2 regions of the Pararhizobium sp. LjRoot255 genome follow, and region 1 is predicted to be linked to the other one. Evidence: riboswitches for the same ligand, from Rfam matches in the RefSeq annotation. Region 1 holds a riboswitch; the other holds the start of a gene.
The links. A riboswitch is a leader RNA that binds a small molecule or an ion and turns the genes downstream of it on or off. The one in region 1 is predicted to bind S-adenosylmethionine.

Region 1 (11,670 bases):
CAGGAGCTATCTTGACAAAAGGACATGTAAGACTGGCTGACCTCGCCAAGGCGGCCGGTGTATCACAGGGGACGGCGTCGAATGTCTTCAGCCGGCCAGAGGTGGTTCGCGAAGAGGTGCGCGAGCGTGTCCTCGAGGTGGCAAGAGAGCTCGGCTACAATGGACCGGACATGAAAGGGCGCTTGCTGCGGGCCGGGCGGGTCAACGCTATCGGCGTTGCCGCGATCGAGCCGCTGGCGTATTTCTTTGAAGATCCGTGGGCGCGGGCGGTGATGACGAACATTGCGGCGGTGTGCGACGCGACCGGCACCGGCATCGCGCTGGTGTCGGCGCAGAATCAGCAAAAACTGGCCTGGAATATCAACAGCGCGCTTGTCGATGGTTTTATCCTGTTATGCGTCGAAGGCGGGGAAAAGCTCGTCGAGCTGACAAGACGGCGGCAGCTGCCGTTCATCGCCCTGGCCTTCGATGACGGAGACGCTTCGATCCCGACGATCGGAATTGACAATACCGCGGGCGCCGCCGCGGCAGCGCGCCATCTGGCGGAGCTCGGGCACCGGCGGTTTGCCATTCTGGCCATAGGACATTCTGATGATCATGTCGGGGCGGTAACGCCCGAGCAGGCAATTCGGTCCTTGAAATCGACTTCGCGCGATCGTGCACTTGGCTATTGGCAGGCATTGAGTGAATTCGGCATCGAGCGCGAAAACGTGCCCGTCCACGGTACGCGTAACGACAAATCGAGCGTCGATGCGGCGCTCGAGACCCTGTTTGCAACGCCGGAGCCACCAACGGCGATCCTGGCGATGTCCGACCGCATTGCTCTCTTTGCCATGCAATGGCTTGCCGAAAATGGCTTCGCGGTGCCAGGCGACGTCTCCGTTGTCGGCTTCGACGGCGTCCCTGAAGCCGCAACGACCCAGCCGGGACTGACGACCATTGCACAACCGCTTGAAGAGATTGCGCGCAGGGCGGTAAGCGCCATCCTTGATGACGCATTGCCTTGCGCGCAGGAAACACTCGGCGTGACGCTGGTCATCCGAGGCAGCACCGCGCGCCCGCGGTCATAACAGACTTCGAAGGTCGCGACTTCGACCCGAATGCGACACTTCGGTGCCTGGCGCCGGACGTCCTGCGTTACCGCTCAATGCGGCAGCGACGCCAGCACCGGTGCTTCCGCAACGAGCGCGATCCGCAGCTTCTCCAGCGCCCGGGTCTCGATCTGGCGGACGCGTTCCTTCGAGATGCCGAGATCGGCGCCGAGCTCTTCAAGCGTGGCGCTGTCTTCCGAAAGGCGGCGGGCGCGGATGATCTTCATTTCCCGCTCGTTCAGCTGGCAAAGCGCGTGGCTGAGCCAGGTGCGCCGCCGTTCCTGGTCGATCATCTCGGAGACCTGCTCGTCCGGCAGCGGCGCGTCGCAGGCGAGAAGATCGAGCCGTTCGCCGCTGTCGACATCGCCCGACGAGATCGGCGCCTGCAGCGAGGCATCATTGCTGGAGAGGCGCGCATCCATCGTCTGCACGTCGGCAAGGCTGACGCCGAGTGCCACGGCGATTTCCTCGTGCACGGCGCGCGCGGTCAGCTGCCGGTCACCCTGGGCGAGCTTGGCGCGCAGGCGGCGCAGGTTGAAGAACAGGGCCTTTTGCGCCGAAGACGTGCCGCCGCGCACGATCGACCAGTTGCGCAGCACATAATCCTGCATCGAGGCGCGGATCCACCAACTCGCATAGGTCGAGAAGCGAACCTCGCGGCTCGGTTCGAAGCGGGCGGCAGCTTCCAGCAGGCCGATATGGCCCTCCTGCACCAGATCGCTCATCGGCAGGCCGAAATTGCGAAACTTCGACGCCATCGAGATCACCAGCCGCATATGGGCCATGGCGATCTTGTTGCGGGCCTCCTGATCGTTATGGTCCTTCCATGCCAGCGCCAGGGCATGCTCCTCATCCCGTTCGAGATAGGGGGCCGCCATGGCGATCTTGATCATGCGCCTGTCTGCTGAGAGGTTTTTCATCGGCTACTCCATGAGGGGCACACGGGGTGTGCCGCTGAACGATAAGTCGATCGTGTTTCGGGATTTCCGCTGCCTAAGCTTGACCAGCATTCGAACCGCCCTACTTCCCTGCCTAGAAGCCGAGGCCGGAAGAGAGGGCCGCGGGTGGCAGTCCGTTCCGCAACGACACGCGCAGGTCAGGACTGAACGTGTCTTAACGCGCGGGGAGCGAATAAGTTCCATGCTGCGTTGCCGTATCTTGCGGCCGCGCGCATTTTTCCGGCGGCCACGACAACGTCGGCCAGCGCGAAGACCGGGACGCTGCCCCTGGTCGACAACCGCGGCCCGGCGCTGCCGCCGGCATGTCGGCGAAGCGGTCAGCCCGAAGGTAAAGAACGCGCGACCGGCGCCCGCTTTGCGCAGCCGCGCGTCCCTCATTGATTCCAACGCAGACAGGCGCTATTTAGACGTCTCGTGGTGATTTGGCCGGCCGGCTTGCAGCCACGTTAAATAAATCGCTAAAGGGCCGTGCATGCGCAAGCAGGCGGGCCGGTAGCGATCTTGTCGTTGCCGGTTTTTTTGTTCCGCTTGTCCTGACCCGAGTGTTGCCCATGCCCATCAAGATTCCCGATACGCTGCCCGCCTTCGAAACCCTCGTCAAAGAGGGCGTGCGGGTCATGACCGAAACCGCGGCGATCCGTCAGGACATCCGCCCGCTGCAGATCGGGCTCCTGAACCTCATGCCGAACAAGATCAAGACCGAGGTGCAGATGGCACGCCTCGTCGGCGCCACGCCGCTGCAGGTCGAGCTTTCGCTGATCCGGCTGGGCGGCCACAAGGCGAAGAACACACCGGAAGACCATCTGCTCGCCTTCTACAACACCTGGGACGAGGTCAAGCACCGCAAGTTCGACGGTCTCATCATCACCGGCGCGCCTGTGGAGATGCTGAACTATGAGGACGTGACCTATTGGCAGGAGATGCAGCAGATCCTCGACTGGACGCATACCAACGTTCATTCGACGCTCAACATCTGCTGGGGCGCCATGGCGGCGATCTACCATTTCCACCGCGTGCCGAAATACACGCTGAAGGAAAAGGCCTTCGGCGTCTACCGCCACCACAATCTCAACCCGGCCTCGGTCTATCTCAACGGCTTTTCCGACGATTTCCAGATTCCGGTGTCGCGCTGGACCGAAGTGCGCCGCGCCGACATCGAAAAGGTGCCGGGGCTCGAGATATTGATGGAATCCGACGAGATGGGCGTCTGTTTCGTGCATGAGAAGGCGGGCAACCGCCTCTACGTCTTCAACCATGTCGAATATGATTCGACCTCGCTGTCGGACGAATATTTCCGCGACGTGAACGCCGGCGTGCCGATCAAGATGCCGCACAACCATTTCCCGCACAACGACCCGTCACTGCCGCCGCAGAACCGCTGGCGTAGCCACGCGCACCTGTTGTTCTGCAACTGGATCAACGATATCTACCAGACAACGCCCTATGATCTCGCCGATATCGGCAAGGACAGGACATGACGACAAGCCCGGTGATCGGGCCGCTCGGACGCGCCGGCGAAGCGGAATGGCGGCGCCTCCGGAAGGCCTGTCTGGCCTTGTACGAAACCGCCTGCCGGCGCTTGCGTGTGTCCGCTTTCGGTGCCGGCAATCCACCCGTGAATTGTATGACTTTTCGGTTGCCGCCCTGCTCGAAATGACGCAGTTTGCCGCCGGGAAAAGTGGAGGAACAATAGCCGTGCAGACAGAAACTGAAATCTTCGGCCATCTGCCGACCGGCGAACCGGTTCAGCGCCTGACCATCCGCGGCGGCGGGCTGACCGTGAATATCCTCACCTGGGGATCGGTCATCCAGGACCTGCGCCTCGACGGACACGCAGCACCGCTGGTTCTCGGCTTCGAGAATTTTCAGGACTACCTCGATCACTCCCCCTATTTCGGCGCGACGCCGGGCCGCAACGCCAACCGCATCGGCGGCGGCCGCCTCGCAATTGACGGCACCGCCTACCAGCTCGAATGCAATGAGAAGGGCCTGACCCATCTGCACGGCGGCAGCGACGGCATCGCCAAGCGTCTCTGGACCATCGTCGAAAAAGCCGACGATCGTGTCGTGCTCACGATCGTCGATCCTGATGGCCGCGCCGGCTATCCCGGCAATTGCACCGTCACCTGCACCTATGCCGTGACCGATGGCGGCGTCCTCAATGTCGTCTACGAGAGCACGACCGACCGCGCCACGATCTGCAATGTCTGCCAGCACAGCTATTTCAATCTCGACGGCGCCGCCGACGCGCTCGGCCACGACGCGATGATCGCCGCCAATCACTATCTGCCGACGGATGCGCTGCAGGTGCCAACCGGTGAAATCGCGAGCGTCGAAGGCACCGCCTTCGACCTGCGCTCAATGACGCCGCTGCGCCGCCAGATGGAAGGCGACAAGATCGCCTACGATCACAACTTCTGTCTTTCCGGCGCCCGCGGCATGAAGCAGTCCGTCGCCCTGGTGCGCAGCATCAATTCCGGCGTTTCGCTGGAGGTGCGCACCACCGAGCCCGGCGTGCAGTTCTACACCGGCTTCAAGATGAACGTCCCCGTCCCCGGCCTTGAAGGCCGCCGTTACGGCCCCTTTGCCGGCTTCTGCCTTGAAACGCAGATCTGGCCGGACGCCGTCAACCACGCGAATTTCCCGCAGGCCGTGCTGCGGCCCGGCGAGACACTGCGGCAGGAAACCGACTACGTCTTTACCCGGAGCTGACATCCTGCTGAGATAGGCGATGGCCTGAGCTGCGGAGGATTCGACCGATGACAACACCGACACACGACAAGATCGCACTGGTGACCGGCGGCGGCACCGGCATCGGCCGTGCCATTGCCGAGGCGCTGCTCGACCACGGCTTCACCGTCGTCATCTCCAGCCGCCGCTCTGATGTCCTGCAAGCGACCGCAAGAGATATGGCCATGCACACCACCGGCACGGTCAGGGCATTCGCCGCCGATGTCGGCGATCCGCAATCGGTCGCCACGCTGTTTCAGACCATCGCCCATGATTTCGGCCGCCTCGACCTGCTCGTCAACAATGCCGGCATGAGCCTGCCTGCCGTGCCGATGGAAGACATCACCTTCGAACAGTGGAACGCCATCGTCGCCGCCAACCTGACCGGCGCCTTCCTGTGCACCCAGCAGGCGGTGAAACTGATGAAGGCGCAGACGCCGCGCGGCGGCCGCATCATCAACAACGGCTCGATCTCCGCCTCGACGCCGCGTCCCTTCTCGGCGCCGTATACCGCGACGAAACACGCCATCGCCGGCCTCACCAAATCGACAGCCCTTGACGGCCGCCCCTTCGACATCGCCTGCGGCCAGATCGACATCGGCAACGCTTCGACCGACATGACCGCCGGCATGAGCGGCGGCGTCCTGCAGGCCAATGGCGAGACCGCCAGCGAACCGACCATCCCCACCAAACTCGTCGCCGACGCCATCGTCTACATGGCGAGCCTGCCGCTCGACGCAAACGTACTGACGATGACGGTGATGGCGACGAAGATGCCGTATGTGGGGCGTGGCTGAGCGGAAAACTCTGGAGCGACCGATAGCCTGCATTGCGGTCAGGGGATTGTTTTTTCAAAGGCCCTCGGGGGCGATTTTGCGCATCCGGCTAAAGAAAATAGGGAACAGCCGGGAGGTCTCCTGCGTTCACCGCCAAGAAGGAGTACCGACATGGCAAAGAACAGGATCCCGAAGAAAGTCGCAGGTTTTAAGGTCCCGAAATCCATCCGCAAATCGTCCGTCATCCGGTCGCTGCTCGGCAGCGATCTCGGCCGCGACGTGCTTGCCAATGCGCTGACGGCGGGTGCCGGCGCAGCCGCTGCCGTTCTCGTCGAAGAACGGGAGGAGATCGTCGATGCGACCAAGAAGGGTGCGCGCAAGGGAGCCAGAGCCATGGACCTCGCCACCGATGCCATGCGCAGCGCTGCCCAGGCCGCAACGGAGGTGGTGCGCGACGCGGCGGATTCGGCCCTGCCAAAAAAAGTGCGCAAGCAGGCAAAAGTGCGCAAGGCAGCAAACAAGGGCCCTCGCCGCGGCGCCGTCGTTCACTGAGGCCGGCGCCGCGCAAAGATGCCGTCATAAAGACCAAGCGGCTGGAGCGCTTCCTGGAAAGGCGCTTCGGCCACTCCATAGCCGACCGCGCCGCGGCGGCCGCCGTCGCCCACGTCATCCTGCGCGTCGTGCGCAAACATCCGTTGATTGCTGCTGATCTTGTCCTTGCCGGGCTCGGACGGGGCAGCAAGGTCGGCCTGCGCGAGGTCGCAAGGCATCTGCGCGGCAAGATGCGAAAGCACCAAGCGGTCGAGAGGAAACCGCTTCTGCTGGAAGCACCAGCAGAAGGCTGAAGCGTTGCGGCCGCACGCGGACGATCTAATTCAATGGATTTATAAGAGAAAATGGAGCGGGTGAAGCGATTCGAACGCTCGACCCCAACCTTGGCAAGGTTGTGCTCTACCCCTGAGCTACACCCGCTCATTGTCGACGGCCTGGGGTAGTCGGTGGCCGAAGGTCGCTGCGTTGCGGCGACGGGCGCTATATGGCCCAGCCGTTTTCCAAATGCAACAGGGAAATGACGGCTTGTGGAAGAAATTTTTGCCGGCATGCCGCAAGCCCCTGAAAACAGGGCGTTTTGCAGCCTTCTCAATTGCAACGATTGCGCTTGTCTGCCCTTCGCCGTAAATGATGACCGCCATTTTCCAAGCCGAAGGAACCCACCATGAGTGAAGTGCAGCCGAAGACGCCGGATGAATTGTTCCAGTTTCTGGACAGCCTCGGCATCGCGCACACGACCAAGCGGCACGAGCCTGTCTTTACCGTCGCCGAATCGGTGGCGCTCCGCGACGAGATCCCCGGCGGACATACAAAAAACCTGTTCGTGAAGGACAAGAAGGACAATTATTTCCTCTTGACCGTCGAAGAGAGCGCGACCGTCGATCTGAAGACCGTGCACACGATCATCGGCGGCGCCAGCAAGGTTTCCTTCGGCAAGCCGGAGAAGCTGATGGAATATCTGGGCGTCATTCCCGGCGCCGTCACCGCCTTCGGCGTGATCAACGACACCGAAAGGCAAGTGAAGATCATTGTCGATGAGGAACTGATGAAGGACGAGATCGTCAACTGCCATCCGCTCGCCAATGATGCGACGACCTCGATCGCCTCCAGCGATCTCCTGCGCTTTATCGAGGCGACGGGACATGAACCGCTTGTCTTGAAAGTGACGTCCTGACATACGATCTTTGACGGGAAAACCGAGCAGTGACGGGCAGACGGACGAAACGTCCGCGAGGAGACATGGATGAGCGGCAGCGACAACCCCTATGCAGGATCCTATGGCAACCAGATGACGGCGACGGCGAGCTACGGCGGCGCGCCGGCCAAGGCTCCCGCAGCGGCACCTGCCGGCGATCTGATCAAGGATACGACCACCGCCAGCTTTTCCCGCGACGTGCTGGAGGCCTCGCGCCAACAGCCGGTTCTCGTCGATTTCTGGGCGCCCTGGTGCGGTCCCTGCAAGCAGTTGACGCCGGTCATCGAGAAGGTCGTCACCGAGGCTCAGGGCCGCGTCAAGCTCGTCAAGATGAACATCGATGATCATCCGTCGATCGCCGGCCAACTCGGCATCCAGTCGATCCCCGCCGTCATCGCCTTTTCCGGCGGCCGTCCGGTCGATGGCTTCATGGGAGCGGTTCCTGAAAGCCAGATCCGCCAGTTCATCGACAAGATCGCCGGTCCCGTGATCGATGACCGGGCAGCCGAGATCGAGGCGGCGCTGACCGAGGCAAAGACGCTGCTCGACCAGGGCGACCTTCAGAACGCCGCCGGCCTTTTCGGCGCGGTGCTGCAGGCAGATCCGGAAAATGCCGCGGCGCTGGCAGGCCTTGCCAATTCCCTGATCGCCGCCGGCGACCTTGAGCAGGCGCGCGATGTCTTGTCCAATCTGTCCGAGGCGCTCGCCAAGGATGCCGCCATCATTGCCGTCTTGAAAAAACTTGACCAGATCGAGGAAGCCCGCAAGCTCGGCGATCCCGATGAACTGGAGCAACTGCTCGCTGCCGATCCCGAGGATCACGCGGCGCGTATCAAGCTTGCCAAGATCCGCAATGTCGAGGGCGACCGCGCGGCGGCTGCCGATCACCTCCTGAAGGTGATGACGCGCGACCGGGCCTTTGAGGACGACGGCGCCCGGCGCGAGTTGCTGCAATTCTTCGAGGTCTGGGGACCGATGGACGCGGCGACGCTTTCGGCGCGGCGGAAACTGTCGTCGATCCTGTTCTCGTGACACCTTTGTGACGCGCTCTCTTGAGATTTCAGGTTGGTGCACCATTTCTTGTCCATAAGCGGCGGCCCGTAAGCCGCGCGAGCCGCAATCACCAATGAAGCGCCTGACAGCGACGGGGTATGGTCAGAAATGCAAGTGGGAAATGCACGTTATCTGAGGCCTCAGGACCTGCCGGATACGCTTCCGGTATTTCCGCTGACGGGCGTGCTTTTGCTTCCCGGCTCGCAATTGCCGCTGAACATTTTCGAGCCGCGCTACCTTGCCATGTTCGACGATGCGCTGGCCGGAAACCGCCTGATCGGCATGGTCCAGCCCTCCTTTGGCGAATCGCGCGAGGAAGCCGGGCAGGCGCATGTGCAGGCGCTTTGCCAGGTCGGTTGCATTGGCCGGATCACCTCCTTCGCCGAGATGGAGGACGGCCGCTACCTGACGTCGCTGACCGGCATCTGCCGCTTTCGCTTGTTCAACGAACTGCATCCGACGAAGGGTTATCGCAATTTCCACATCGCGCCCTTCGCCGCCGATCTTGCCGGGACGCAGGATGAAGCCCAGGTCGACCGGGAAGCCCTGCTTGCCGCCTTCCGGGCCTATCTCGACGCCAACAAGCTGGAAGCGGACTGGGAAAGCGTCGAGCGGGCGAGCAACGCCACGCTGGTCAATTCCATGGCGATGATGTCACCCTACGGCCCGGCCGAGAAGCAGGCGCTGCTCGAGGCCCCTGACCTCAAGACCCGCGCCGAAACGCTGATCGCCATCACCGAGATCGTCCTTGCCCGCAGCTTCGGCGACATCGAAAACATTCTGCAGTAGGCGCAAGTGATGGAAGACAGGACCAGCCGCGTGGACCCGAAACTGCTCGAACTTCTCGTCTGCCCGCTGACCAAGGGCCGCCTCAGCTATAACGCCGCCGACAATGAACTGATCTCGGAAAAGGCAAAGCTCGCCTATCCGATCCGCGACGGCATTCCGATCATGCTGATCTCCGAGGCGCGCGAGATCGAGGATTGACCGCTCAGATCGGCTGCCCAGCCAGCAGCTTCGGCTCACCCTGCCCGCCAAGCCCCGACGCCTGACGGATGAAGAACGACTTCAGCGACGGCATGCGATCGACGAGCCCCAGGCCAAAATCGCGCAGCGCCCGGACCGGCGTGATGTCGTTGGAAAACAGGCGGTTCAGCACGTCGGTCGTCACGCCCATCCGGAAGGTGTCGAAGCGCCGCCAGCTCTGGTAGCGCTCGAGCACCGCCAGCGAGCCGATATCGAGACCGAGGCGATCCGCATCGACAATGGTCTCCGCCAGCGCCGCCACATCCTTGAAGCCGAGATTGAGGCCTTGGCCGGAAATCGGATGGATGCCGTGCGCGGCATCGCCCGCAAGAGCAAAACGTGGGGCTACGAAATCGCGCGCCAAGGTCAGGCCGAGCGGAAAGGCCTGCCGTCCGCCCACGACCTTCAGCACGCCGAGCCTGTGGCCGAAGCGTCGCTCCAGCTCTTCCTCGAAGACGAGGTCGTCGCTGGCGATCAGCCGCTCCGCATCGCGTGTCCACTCCGTCCAGACCAGCGAGGACCGGTTGTTCTTGAGCGGCAGCGTCGCAAAGGGACCGGCCGGCAGGAAATGCTCCTCCGCCGTGCCCTCATGCGGGCGCTCGTGCTCGACGGTGGTGACGATGCCGGACTGCCCATAGTCGAATTCGACGGTCTTGATGCCGGCGGCGTCGCGCAACTTCGAGCGCACGCCGTCGCAGGCAACCAGCAGCCGCGCCTCGACCACGTCGCCACTCGACAGCGTGACCGAGACCGCATGATCGCCGCTCTTGAAATCCTTGGCGACCTGCGACTGGCGGATATCGATGCCAAACGCGCCGGCAGCCTTGCGCAACGCACCGACCAGCGCCACGTTCGGCACCATATGGGCAAAAGGCCGCCCATCGACCCCGCCCTCTTCAAACGTCAGGAACACCGGGCGGACCGGATCGGCGGTTCTCGAATCGGTGATCACCATGCGCTTGATCGGCTCGGCTTCCGGCTCGATCTCGCTCCAGATGCCGAGCACGTCGAGCATCTGCGAGGCGGCGGCGATGATCGCCGAGGCGCGCTCGTCCTTCTTCCAGGCGCCCTCGGGCGTAGCATCGATCACGGTCACGGCAAGATGCGGCGCCGCCTTTTTGACGGATACGGCCAGCGACAGGCCGACATAACCGCCGCCCGCAATCAGCACATCGATCATCTCTCGTTCTCCCGTCGCTCTTGAGCATTGCTTCTCGCCTATATAGATCATTGCTGCGCCCCTTCCTACCACCGACGCCATTCTACCGCTGGAGATTGCCGAAATGTCGCGCCCCCATGACAACCCCGCCCCGATGCCCGCCCCGATGGATGTCCTCCTGCAGACGCTGGATCTGGAGAAGCTCGAGGAAAACCTGTTTCGCGGCCGCTCGCCGCAGGTTGGCTGGCAGCGCGTCTTCGGCGGACAGGTCATCGGCCAGGCGCTGGTGGCCGCGCAACGCACCGTCAGCGAAGGCCGCTACGTGCATTCGCTGCACGCCTATTTCATGCGGCCCGGCGATCCGGCGGTTCCGATCATCTATGATGTCGACCGTATCCGTGACGGATCGAGCTTCGCCACCCGCCGCGTCGTCGCCATCCAGCACGGCAAGGCGATCTTCTCGATGTCAGCCTCCTTCCAGTTCGATGAGGACGGCTTCGACCACCAGATTACCATGCCGGACGTGACGCCGCCGGAAAGCCTGATGGGCGAGCTGGACATCAAGGAGAAATTCCTCGTCAATGCGCCCGAAGCGGTCCGGCGCTACTGGGAACGTCCGCGGCCGATCGAGATCCGCCCCGTCTCGCTCAAGCATTATTTCTCGCGCGACAGGCTGGAGCCCGTGCAGGACGTGTGGGTGAAGGCGGTCGGCGCCGTTCCAGACGAGCGCCATATCCAGGCGGCCGTACTTGCCTATATCTCCGACATGACCCTGCTCGACACGGCGCTCTATGCCCATGGCACCTCTGTCTTCGACCGCGACCTGCAGGTGGCGAGCCTCGATCATGCCATGTGGTTCCACCGGCCCTGCCGCATGGACGATTGGCTGCTTTACACTCAGGACAGCCCAAGCGCTTTCGGCGCGCGCGGCATGACCCGGGGCAGCCTTTTTGACCGCTCCGGCGTCCTGATTGCCTCGGTCGCCCAGGAAGGCTTGATCCGGAAAAAGGCATCTGAATAAAAAAACGTCATTTTTTATTTTTTGCCCATTTTTTCATCGTTAAAATTGATGTTTTTTTAACATTTTTCCGGCCTCGCCCGGAAAAATGTGGCTTTTCCATGTCTTTTC
Region 2 (11,670 bases), 780 kb from region 1:
GTGTCGATGAACCAGGAACACCGGGCGCGCGGTCACAACGTCTTCCAGCCCTTCCAGGTCAATGCGGAGCTGATGGCGAAGGCCGAAAAGGACGCGCTGTTCATGCATTGCCTGCCTGCCCATCGCGGCGAGGAGGTGACGGACGACGTGATTGACGGCAAGCAGTCAGTGGTCTTCGATGAGGCGGAAAATCGCCTGCATGCGCAGAAATCGGTTCTCGCCTGGTGCCTTGGCGCGCTTTGACGAGCGCTTTATCGCGCATATTGAAAACGGGACCGTGGCACACGATCTATGCTGCAATTGGATGACCGGCGGGTAGCTCAGCCTCCGTGCCGGTCATTCGCGTTCAGAACATCCTCCGTTCTCCTGTCTTAAGCGGGAACGAGAAGCGCAAACAGCCGTTTTTTCAGTGACGATCTGGACAAAACGGACCTGCGCAGGATCAATAGGAGCATCGGTCATCGGCTCGCCAAAGGTTCCGCCTTTGCGGCTTGTCGATGACTGAGGCCAAGGAGCAGAGTGATGACGGAAGCAGACCCGGGCCTCGGCCAGTTTGATTTTGCCGGCGACGATCATGTCGTGCCGTTTCAGGTGGAGGGCCTCGACGTGCGCGGCCGTGCCGTCCAGCTCGGCCCGATGCTCGATGCCATTCTCGAACGTCACAATTATCCGCTGCCGGTCGCCCGTCTCGTTGCCGAAACGGTGGTGCTGACGGTGCTGCTCGGCACCTCGCTGAAATTCGAAGGCAAGCTGATCGTCCAGACGAAAAGCAATGGCCCGGTCGACCTGGTCGTCGCCGATTTCTCGACGCCGGACCGGGTGCGCGCCTATGCCCGCTACGACGAGGAAGCCCTGTCGCGCGCCGAAGAAAACGGCCTGACCAAACCGGAGCATCTGCTGGGCGAAGGCATTCTCGCCTTCACCATCGACCAGGGCGCCCATACACAGCGCTATCAGGGCATCGTACCGCTCGATGGCGCCTCGCTGGAGGAGATCGCCGGCGTCTATTTCCGCCAGTCGGAACAGATCCCAACCAAGGTGCGTCTTGGTGTCGCTGAGTTGCTCGACCGCGATGAAAACGGCCAGCCGCGGCATCGCTGGAGGGCTGGCGGCATGGTCGCCCAGTTCCTGCCGGAAGCGCCGGAGCGCATGCGTCAGGCGGATCTTCACGGGGGGGATGGCGACAACGGCGAGCATGCCTTTGCGGTCGACGATCTCTGGGGCGAGGCGAGCGTCATGGTGCAGACCATCGACGCAGACGAACTGACCGATCCGACGGTCGGAACCGAGCGGTTGCTCTACCGGCTGTTCCATGAGCGCGGCGTCAAGGTCTATCCGCCCCAGGCGGTTTACGACAAGTGCGGCTGCTCGCGGGAGAAACTCCGCGACGTGCTGGCAAGTCTGAGCCAGGAGGATCTTGATCACGCGGCGCAGGACGGAATGGTTTCGGTCACATGCGAGTTCTGCTCGACGACCTATCGTTTCGAGGCAACGGAAGTGAAGCCGCAGTAAAAAGCTGCGGCCCTAGTTCAAGGTCCTAGCCTGTCCGGGGGAGTCCAGCGAAAAGGCGGGAATGTCGACCGTGAAGGTATCGCCCTCCGTCGTTTCCATCGAATAGTGGCCGAACATCACGCCTGACGGTGTATCGAGCGGGCAGCCCGACGAATATTCATAGGTATCGCCGGGATTGAGAACCGGCTGCTCGCCGATGACGCCCGGGCCATTGACTTCGTCGACCTGGCCGTTTTCGTCGGTGATGTGCCAGTAACGGGTCATCAGCCGCACAGTCTTGCCGGAAAAGTTGGAAATCAGGATGCGGTAGCCCCAGACATAACGGCTGTCCTCCGGATCGGACTGCTCCTCCAGATAGTAAGGCTCTACGGTCACCTCGATATCGCGAGTTAGCGCGCGGTACATATGCAAACCCTTTTCAAGTCTATGGGCGATATTCTACAGCAAGATGGTTTCGTCAAGAATAATGGACAGCGTAAACTGTTAGGATAGGGCACAGCATGCTCGACGGTCGCTTCGGGAAGCGGCTCGATCGCGCAGGCAGGGCGAGCGAGTTTCAGACTGAAACGCAGGCGTAGAAAAACGCCCGCGTCCGGCCGGACACGGGCGTTCGAAGCAATAAGCTGAAAATCAGGCCTTTACGGATTTCAGCGCGCGAGCGAAATCCTCGATCAGGTCTTCGCTGTCCTCGATGCCGGCGGAGAAGCGCACGGTACCGGGCGAAATGCCGAGCTCCGTGCGGGCTTCGTCCGACAGGTTCTTGTGCGTCGTCGTCGCCGGATGGGTGATCAGGCTCTTGGAATCACCGAGATTGTTGGAGATCAGCACGACGTCGAGCGCGTTCTGCAGTGCGAAAGCGGCTTCCTTTCCGCCCTTCAGTTCGAAGCAGACCAGCGTCGAACCGCCCTTCATCTGCCGGGCGATGATATCGGCCTGCGGATGATCCTTGCGGCCCGGATAGATCACGCGGGCGACCTCAGGCTGCTCGGCAAGGAAGTCGGCAACGCGCGCGGCATTCTCGCTCTGCTGGCGCACGCGCAAGGGCAGGGTCTCGATGCCCTTCAGCAGCGTCCAGGCGTTAAACGGCGACAGCGCCGGGCCGGTATGGCGGAAATAGTCGTGCAGGTGCTCGTTGATCCATTCCTTGTCGGAGAGGATCATGCCGCCGAGGCAGCGGCCCTGGCCGTCGATATGTTTGGTGGCGGAATAGACGACGATATGGGCGCCGAGTTCCAGCGGCTTCTGCAGGAGCGGTGTCGCAAAGACGTTGTCGACCACGACTTTGGCGCCAATCGCATTGGCGATCTTGGCGACGCCAGCGATGTCGACCACTTCCAGCGTCGGATTGGTCGGGCTCTCGAGAAAGAACACCTTGGTGTTCGGCTTGACCGCCTTCTCCCAGTTTTCGAGGAAACGCCCGTCGATCAGCGTGCATTCGATGCCATATTTCGGCGCCAGCGTCTCCACCACCCAGCGGCAGGAACCGAAGAGGGCGCGGGCCGCGACGATATGGTCACCGGCCTTGAGCTGGCAGAGAATGGCGGCCGAAACCGCGGCCATTCCGGATGCCGTGGCGCGGGCATCCTCGGCCCCTTCCAGCATGCACATGCGTTGCTCGAACATGTCGTTGGTCGGGCTGCCGTAACGGGCGTAGATGAAGCCGTCGGTCTCGCCCTTGAAGCGCGCCTCGGCGGCTTCCGAGCTTTCGTAGACAAAGCCCTGGGTCAGGAAAATGGCTTCGGAGGTTTCGCCGTGGTTGGAACGAGTCGTGCCGCCATGAACGAGCTTTGTTGCCGGGCGCCAGTTTTTGCTCATCGGATCGTCGCTTTCACAAACAAAAAAACCGGCCGCAAAAAGCAAGCCGGTTTCGAACCCGGCCTTTTTAGCTATTTGTTTAACGTGGCTGCAAGCCGACCGGCCAAATCACCACGGGATAAGTCCGTATTTACTGACTAGCCGCGCTTGCGTCAATTCCCGGGAACAAGAAGATATGTCACGAGGACAATTTGGTTTATGACGTGCCGTTTGCGGCAAAAAGGGAAAATGGGAATGACGAGGGCCACGGGCATTCTAGCCGATCGCGCCATTGCAGCGCTGTTTGATGCGGGGCGGCTGAAAAGTGAGGCCAAGCTGGATGTCGATCAGATCCAGCCGGCAAGCCTCGATCTGCGTCTGGGCTCGAAAGCCTTTCGCGTCCGCGCCAGCTTCATGCCCGGTCCAAGCCATCTGGTGGCCGACAAGCTCGACCGGCTGAAGCTGCATGTCATCGATCTCTCCGAAGGGGCCGTGCTCGAGACCGGCTGCGTCTATATCGTGCCGCTGATGGAAAGCCTCGACCTGCCCGCCGACATGTCGGCCTCGGCCAATCCGAAGAGCTCGACCGGCCGCCTCGACATCTTCACCCGCGTCATCACCGATCGCGCCCAGGAGTTCGACAAGATCCCCGCCGGCTATTCCGGCCCGCTCTATCTCGAAATCAGCCCACGCACCTTCCCGGTGATCGTGCGCCGCGGCTCGCGCCTGTCGCAGATCCGCTTCCGCGTCGGCCACGCATTGCTTAGCGAGGCTGAGGTTTTGGCTCTGCACGAAAGCGATGTGCTGGTCGCAAGCGAAAAGCCGAACGTCTCCGGCGGTGGTATTGCGCTTTCCATCGACCTCAAGGGCACCGGCGCCGACGGCCTGATCGGCTATCGCGGCAAACACCACACCGCCGTCGTCGATGTCGACAAGAAGGCCGAGCACGGCATCTTCGATTTCTGGGAGCCGCTCTACAGCCGCGGCCGCGACGAGCTGATCCTCGATCCCGATGAGTTCTACATCCTCGTCTCGCGCGAAGCGGTGCACGTGCCGCCGCTCTATGCCGCCGAAATGACGCCGTTCGATCCTCTGGTCGGAGAATTCCGTGTCCACTACGCCGGCTTCTTCGACCCCGGCTTCGGCCACGCCTTTGCCGGCGGAACGGGCAGCCGCGCCGTTCTCGAAGTCCGCAGCCACGAGGTTCCGTTCATCCTGGAGCATGGTCAGATCGTCGGTCGTCTGGTCTATGAGTACATGATGGAGCGGCCGGAAGGCCTCTATGGTCTCGGTCTCGGCTCCAACTACCAGGCGCAGGGCCTGAAGCTCTCCAAGCATTTTCGCGCGGAATAAATAGGCGCGGTAAAATCGGATGCCACCTTGACAGCCGGCGGCGCTTGGTGAAAACCTCGTAAGTGGTTGCGGGTATGATGTAGTGGTAGCTTGTCAGCTTCCCAAGCTGATCGTGCGGGTTCGATTCCCGCTACCCGCTCCACCTTGTTTCTCAGGGCTCTGTGAACAATGGGATGGCCGGCTCCACAGCCGGTTTGGAACTGTCTGATCTCATCGATCTTATGTGGCGTTAGCGGTGACTCGCTCCGAGGCTCGCGATGAAGTGCGTGCCGCGCAGGTTGTGAAAATGCGGATTTCGGTTGGATGGGCTAGTTTTGCTGCGTTGCAGCAAAGGCCATTAGACGGTATTAAACGGCGTCAAAGCTGCCCGGTGCGGGTTCGCTATGGTTCGTTGACCGGAACATGCGGTGTCTTGTTCCAGGAGAACGGATTGGTCTGGAGCTCAAGCAGTGCGCTCCAGGCTGCGAGCGACATGATCAGCCAGTAGAACGGCACGCACGCCCAGCGCATTCCGACGGCACGCCTTTCCCCGATCCCCATACGGTTGCGCCCGAGCGCAATGAAGACGGCGTAGCTGCCGAAGAGATTGACGATATCGCAGAGGAACAGCCAGAATGCCAGCGAACCGTCCACGTGCGTGCTGTGCTGAAACATCAGCCATGTCAGATAGAGGAGAAACCCGATGATGATGGGGTGGCAGAGCGACGACACGAGCATGCCCGCGATCAGGATCTGAAAGACCGCAAAGGACGGCCAGCCCGTTTCCCTACAGAACTGCGCAGGTTTGCGCATCAGCACCAGCCAGGTCTGCAGCCAGCCCTTGAACCAGCGCGTCCGCTGGCCGAGCCAGACCGGCAGCGTCACCGGCGCCTCCTCGAAGGTGGGTTTGAAGATCACGCGCGAGCGATAGCCGAGACGATGCAGGCGCAGGCCGAGGTCTGCATCCTCGGTCATATTGTACGGGTCCCAGCCGCCGATCAGCCGCAGCTGCGCAGTCCGGAAGTGATTGGATGTCCCGCCGAGCGGCAGCGGCAGCCCGGTCAGCGATAGCATCGGCAGCAGCCCGCGAAACAACCCGGCATATTCCACCGCAAATAGCGCGCTCAGCCAGGATTGCCGCGCATTGGTGACGATCAGCGGCGCCTGCAGGCAGATGACGCGCTCGGGCGCTGCCATGAACGCGGCATGGGCCTCGCGCAGTTGGCCCGGATGGGGCCGGTCTTCGGCATCATAGACTGTGACGAAGGTGCCGCGGGCGCCGGGCAGGGCATAGCTCAGAGCCTTCGGCTTGGTGCGCGGCAGATGCACGGGCACGATCACGATCTCATATTCGGGCGCGAGCGGCAGGGCGCGCAATGCCGCGATCGTTTCCGCGTCATCCTCTTCGCAGATCAGCTTGATATCGAGTCGCGAGCGTGGCCAGTCGAGGCGGTCTAACGCCTCGATCAACTGGGCGGCGACGCTTTTTTCCTTGTAGAGCGCAACCAGTACCGAATAGACGGGCACAGGCCCGGCCGGCCCGGCCTCCGCGCGCGCTTTTGGTGTGGAGCGCTCCTGCAGAAAGGCACAGCCGAGCGCGTAGAGCCGCACGGAAAAATTGGCCAGATAGAACAGCGTCAGCACGATATGCAGGATCAACAGGCTGATAATTGGCAGCGTGATGACGGCCCCGATCAGCGTGCAGAGCATGATACCGGCATAAAATCCCTGTTTCCCCCAGAAGGTGATGCGGGCGCTGTGAAGCGGGGTCGTTTCGAACAGCGCTCGCGTTGTCGCATTCACCCGGCGCAGGCGCCCAGCCTGCCAGGCGGCGTTGCGCACGACGGAAGGGGTCGACACGGCGAGCGACTGGCGCAGCGTCGGTGTGCGTTCAAGAAGCGCCGCCGTCTCCTCCAGCCGGGAGAGCGAAGGAACGATCACGGTGATCGGCGGCCGGCTTGCATGATGAACGCGCAGCATCTCCGGCCGTATGATCTGCGTATCCAGCCCCGCAATATCTTGCACCCGGTTCGGGTCGATGCCGGGCACGAAGTCGAGCCCGAGTCGTTCGGCAAGCGCTTCAAAATAAATGGCTTCATTGATCTCGCCGGAGGCGAGAAGTTCCTCCTCGACAGTGGTTCCGTGCTCTTCGGCCAGCAGCATAGCCTGCGCAATCAAGGGTTTGCCGATGCCCATCTGCAGCAACAGACGGCCTTGCCGTTTCAAAGCCAGCGAGAATAGCTGCGCCGTTGCGGCAGGCGGCGTTCGCCTGGCCGGCGCCTCATTTGCAGTAGCCATTCCGGAATTGTCCGGATATTCTCCGAGACGCATCAAAACCCCGCTGCCGCACGCGCGGCAATATCCCCTGTATCAACCCTGGGAATGATCATAGTGGTACACGCGTTCCGTGCATTCCTAAAATTCTGTGGGTTTTTCACGCTTTGCGTGCTGACGATTGCATCTTTTTCGGCCCTTTCGCGCGCCGCCGGCGTCCACGACCTGCCTTTGTTGTTTGACGCGCGCGAGCGGATCGCGAAACCGGACTTGAGCGGTCTGGCGCGACTGCGCTTTTTGACGACGGTGGATTTTCCGCCGTTCAATTTCATCGATCAGTCAGGCAAGCTTTCAGGCTTCCATGTCGATCTGGTGCGGGAAATCTGCCGGGAACTGGAGATCGAGGCCAAATGCCAGATCCAGGCCGTGACGTTTGCCGAACTGCAGCCCGCGCTCGAAGACGGGCAGGGAGAGGCAATTGTCGCAGGGATCGGCGTCAGTCCCGAGCTTCGCCAGCGCTTCGCCTTTTCCCGCGCCTTCATGAAGCCGCCGGCCCGGTTCGCGGCCAATCGGCGGGCCATTGGCGGCGATCTTTCGGTGGGCGCGCTTGGCAGCAGGCCGGTCGGTGCGGTGTCGGGAACCACGCACGAAGCGATGCTGAAGGCGTTTTTCCCGACGTTCGAGGTCAAGTCATTTCCGACCCGCGACGCCATGCTTGCGGCGCTGAAGGAGGGGACGGTTGCCGTGGTCTTCGCCGATGGCATGCAACTGTCCTTCTGGACGGCAGGCAGCGATGCTGCCAATTGCTGCACGCTCCTCGACGGCGCCTATTTCTCGCAGCGTTTTCTGGGGGAGGGCCTTGCGATCATGAACCGCAAGGGTGATACGGCGCTCACGCAGGCGATTGATCACGCTCTGCTTGAACTCTCCCGCAAGGGCCGGCTCAACGAAATCTATCTGCGGTATTTCCCCGCCGGCATCTATTGATCGCGACCCCTCCACGCCTTTCGAAACGGCAGGAGCAGCGACCAGAAAAGCCGCGCCGGCAGGGATAGGTTGAAAGCATCAGTTATATGGAGAGATTGAACCGGCAATCCCAGGCGGTTTCTTCGCCGACCCCTTATCTGCGGAAGCGGGCAATGGCGCTGCGCTCGATGGCGGCACAGGTGAGCTTGTCGAGATCCAGCCGGTCGCGCAGAAGCTGCAGCAGCCGGATTTCCTCGTTTCGGATGGAATGGTCGGCGGCGGCAAGCTCTACGGCGACGGCGTAAGCCGTATCGTAGAGGCGGGGAGGGAGCGCCTCCCGTACCACCTCAAGCGCGATATCCAGCCCTTCGGGCCCGTCGAGGAGAGCGCCGCATTCCCGCGCCACATGCACCAGCCGGTCATCGTCGAAGCCGTCGAAGACCGGCAGGAAGCGGGCAAGCCGGCCAATGCGTTCCAGTTCGCCATCGGTCATGGCCTTGTCGACCGCCGACATCATCACCATGACATAGATGAGAGCTTCCTGAGGGCTGAGGTGTTCGGGCATGACATATCCGTGCTGCTGGGACTGGCAAAGAGGTATGGACTGGCGCTGCTTCTTACAAGTCCGGCTCGAGCGTATCGGCGTCGGTTTGCAGTCCCCCAGGCACCGCGGTTTCATCAAGCGGCACCGGGGTCGCGCTCAAATCCCGGGGATCGTCACCGAAAAAGCCGAGACGGGATCTCTTTGCCGCTTCCACCTTGTCCTCGAGCGGCGATCCAGCCTTGGCTTCCGCCCAGCCGTTTTCGGCGAGCCAGGCTGCAGGATCGGTGCTGTTGACGGTGCAGGTGGTGGTCAGGGTGCCCTCCCAGCCGTTTTTCGGCACGTCGCATAAAAGCGCGCGCGCCCTGAGGAAATTGCGGAATGCGGTACGCGCCACGACGCCGCAGGGCCAGCTCTTCCCGTTAGCCTCGCAGGTCCGCCCGGCCGTCTGCGCGATGAGCCCGTCAAGCTGCAGCAGGCGGTCGCCGTCGAACTGGATAAGACCCGCCGACAGGGCGACCGGGTGGCGAAGGACGGACGGAATGGGTTCCGGTTTCGCCACGGGATCGGACAGGGCCTTGCGGGCCTCGATCCGCTCGGGCGGCTTTGCCGTCACCTCCGGCAAGCCGAATTGTTCCGGCGCGATGTCACGCACGGATTTGCCCTCGGGGTCGGCCGTGCTGCTTTCCGCGGGATCGATCGGCACGGCCTCGTCACTGTCCGTTTCCGCCTCACCCAAATCGGGCACATCGCTCAGGTCCGGCGTCTCGAGCGTGAATTCGGGGGCTGCAGCGTTTTGCCGTCCCTGAATGACCGATGCGCCGTTTTGCAGAAGCGCGGCCGTCACAAAAATGCCGAGCAATCCGCCGGCGGCGGTGGTGAGGTGCCGCTTCATGAGGAAAACTGTCCTATTGGCTCGCCCAGATGATACGGGCTATCCACTCGACTTCGCTGAGCTCGAATGTGCGGTTGGCATGCTCCGGGTTGAGCGAAAGCAACTCGATGCTGCGCGCGGTCTGGCGCACCAGCACCTTGGCCATGACCTCGCCCTCGGTCGTCTTCACCACGACGCGGTCGCCGCGGCGGATCTGGGCGCCGGGTTCGACGATCAGCACGTCGCCGTCGCGGTAGAGCGGCAGCATGCTGTCGCCCTGGATTTCCAGCGCATAGACGCCGGCCTTGGCGCCGGGTGCGGCCGGAAATTCGACCACGTCCCAGCCCTGGCCGGCCGGAAAGCCGCCATCGTCGAAAAAGCCGCCGGCACCGGCCTGGGCGAAGCCGAGCAGGGGGATAGAGCCTGTTTGCGGCGGAAACGCGCCTTCAGGCAAGGAGCCGGACGCCGGTCCGGGGCGCAGGAATTCCATAAACTGTGTGATCGTCGAGCCGGTGGCATCGAGAATCTTGGCGATCGATTCCGTCGAAGGCCAGCGCTCGCGCCCGTCAGCGGAGTGCCGCTTGGATTTGTTGAACGACGTCGGATCGAGCCCAGCCCGCCGGGCAAGACCCGAAGGCGATAGCTGGTGACGCTCGGCGAGCGCATCGATTGCGCCCCAGATCCGGTCATGTGAAAACATCGTTGCGCATCCTGCAGGCGTGAAGCGTGACGCTTTCTTCTGCTGTTGGCTTCTTGCCGTTCGGCAGGAACATTAGCGAAAATGCGCCCTTTAGTAAAGCGCGCAAGGAAAATAATCCTGCAATCTGAACGTCACTTTCGAACCGGTCAATCGAATGCCGTGCGGCACCTGATTGAAGGGCGCGCCCGTATTCATAATCCGGCCTGCCGGTCGCGCGCGACAAACCTCGAGCGTCCTCACCTCTAAACGATGGTAACGCCCCATTATCGCGGGGAAAACCGGGCGGGGGAGGTTCGATGGCTGAACTTTTTGGAGCCGCGCGGAAACGCAGGGCCCCCCGCTTTACCGTGAACTCGCCCGTAAAGCCCCTTCAATTCCGCCGCATATTCCCCATATGTCGTACGCGAGCGCGCCTGCCGCGCTGGGAGAGAACAACAGGATTGGGTTTTATGTTTAGGTTTGGACGCGTTCTGGCGACCTTTGCGGTCGCCTCTATGGTGATGCTCACGGTGGTCGATCTGGCCGAGGCGCGCCGTGCCGGCAGCGGCTTCGGCAGCAGGGGCACACGGACATTCTCCGCGCCGCCGACCACCCGCACGGCGCCGGGCGATGCAACGCCGATCAACCGGACGATGACGCCGCAGAGCCAAGCCACTCCCGGCCAGCAGACTATGGGCCAGGCGACCCGTCCCGGCGCGCAGCGTCCGGGGGGCCTGTTTGGCGGCTTCGCAGGCTCCATGCTCGGCGGCCTGGCGCTCGGTGGATTGATCGGCATGATGATGGGCAACGGCCTCGGGGGCGCTGCCGGTTTCCTCGGCCTCATCCTGCAGATGGCGCTGATTGCCGGTGCCGTGATGCTTGCCATGCGCTTTTTCGGCCGCCGCCAGACCGCATCGCCGGCAGGCTACGCGCGGCATCAATCGGCCGGATATTCCGGCGCCTCGCCGATGCAGGGCTTTGGCGCGCAGGGCTCCGGCACGCCCTCCTTCAAGATTCCGCAGATCGGCGGCGGCGCACGGCAGGAGGCCGTGCGGACCGCGTCCCAATCGACGGACGAGATCGGCGTCGGCGAGCAGGATCTCGACCAGTTCGATACCATGCTGAAACAGGTGCAGGCAGCCTACGCGGCCGAGGATTATGCGGCACTGCGCAAGCTGACGACACCGGAGGCGATGTCCTGGCTGGCGGAAGAACTGAGCGAGAACGCCACCAAGGGCCTGAAGAACGAGGTCAGCGACGTGCATCTGGTGCAAGGCGACGTGGCGGAAGCCTGGCACGAGGACGGCGCCGACTATGCGACGGTTGCCATGCGCTACGAGAGCATCGACGTGACGCGCGACCGCGCCACCGGCCGCGTCGTCGAGGGCGATCCGGACCATCCGACCGAAACCGTCGAACTGTGGACCTTCCTGCGCAAGCGCGGTGGTGACTGGCAGGTCTCGGCTATCCAGGGCATGGCGGCCTGATGTGCCTTTCTTCTCCGAGGGGAAGTAGCGGCCCATAAATCACCCCACCCGGTGCTTTGCTCCGCCCCTCCCCCTCAAAGGGAGGGGTGGATCATCGCCCGGGTTGATCTTCGGACATGTCGCCAATCCTCACGCTGCCTTGACCGCCGCCCCATACGGATCAAACCGCCCGTAAAACGTCTCGCCCTTCGCCGCCATGTCCTTGAGCAGC

Region 2: linked by a shared signal. The riboswitch ahead of ACSQ2W_RS05130 (O-succinylhomoserine sulfhydrylase) and the one ahead of metA (homoserine O-acetyltransferase MetA) in region 1 are both predicted to bind S-adenosylmethionine.

The regions. Positions count from the first base shown of each region.
Region 1 is NZ_CAXUPQ020000001.1:1,809,470-1,821,139, reverse strand. Features, by position in the region: gene ACSQ2W_RS08905 (LacI family DNA-binding transcriptional regulator) at 12-1,070, shown strand; gene ACSQ2W_RS08900 (RNA polymerase factor sigma-32) at 1,145-2,011, opposite strand; SAM riboswitch at 2,455-2,532, shown strand; gene metA (homoserine O-acetyltransferase MetA) at 2,602-3,528, shown strand; gene ACSQ2W_RS08890 (aldose epimerase family protein) at 3,746-4,762, shown strand; gene ACSQ2W_RS08885 (SDR family oxidoreductase) at 4,810-5,577, shown strand; gene ACSQ2W_RS08880 (hypothetical protein) at 5,728-6,108, shown strand; gene ACSQ2W_RS08875 (hypothetical protein) at 6,102-6,350, opposite strand; tRNA gene ACSQ2W_RS08870 (tRNA-Gly) at 6,454-6,528, opposite strand; gene ACSQ2W_RS08865 (prolyl-tRNA synthetase associated domain-containing protein) at 6,773-7,282, shown strand; gene trxA (thioredoxin) at 7,352-8,335, shown strand; gene ACSQ2W_RS08855 (LON peptidase substrate-binding domain-containing protein) at 8,465-9,145, shown strand; gene ACSQ2W_RS08850 (Trm112 family protein) at 9,155-9,343, shown strand; gene ACSQ2W_RS08845 (ubiquinone biosynthesis hydroxylase) at 9,348-10,697, opposite strand; gene tesB (acyl-CoA thioesterase II) at 10,666-11,562, shown strand.
Region 2 is NZ_CAXUPQ020000001.1:1,025,876-1,037,545, reverse strand. Features, by position in the region: gene argF (ornithine carbamoyltransferase) at 1-243, shown strand, start outside; gene ACSQ2W_RS05140 (Hsp33 family molecular chaperone) at 523-1,512, shown strand; gene apaG (Co2+/Mg2+ efflux protein ApaG) at 1,525-1,917, opposite strand; gene ACSQ2W_RS05130 (O-succinylhomoserine sulfhydrylase) at 2,143-3,327, opposite strand; SAM riboswitch at 3,374-3,452, opposite strand; gene ACSQ2W_RS05125 (2'-deoxycytidine 5'-triphosphate deaminase) at 3,562-4,659, shown strand; tRNA gene ACSQ2W_RS05120 (tRNA-Gly) at 4,728-4,801, shown strand; gene ACSQ2W_RS05115 (glycosyltransferase family 2 protein) at 5,041-6,936, opposite strand; gene ACSQ2W_RS05110 (transporter substrate-binding domain-containing protein) at 7,030-7,899, shown strand; gene ACSQ2W_RS05105 (tellurite resistance TerB family protein) at 8,033-8,443, opposite strand; gene ACSQ2W_RS05100 (thermonuclease family protein) at 8,496-9,314, opposite strand; gene ACSQ2W_RS05095 (S24 family peptidase) at 9,328-9,993, opposite strand; gene ACSQ2W_RS05090 (hypothetical protein) at 9,980-10,216, opposite strand; gene ACSQ2W_RS05085 (Tim44 domain-containing protein) at 10,443-11,459, shown strand; gene ACSQ2W_RS05080 (FAD-dependent oxidoreductase) at 11,589-11,670, opposite strand, start outside.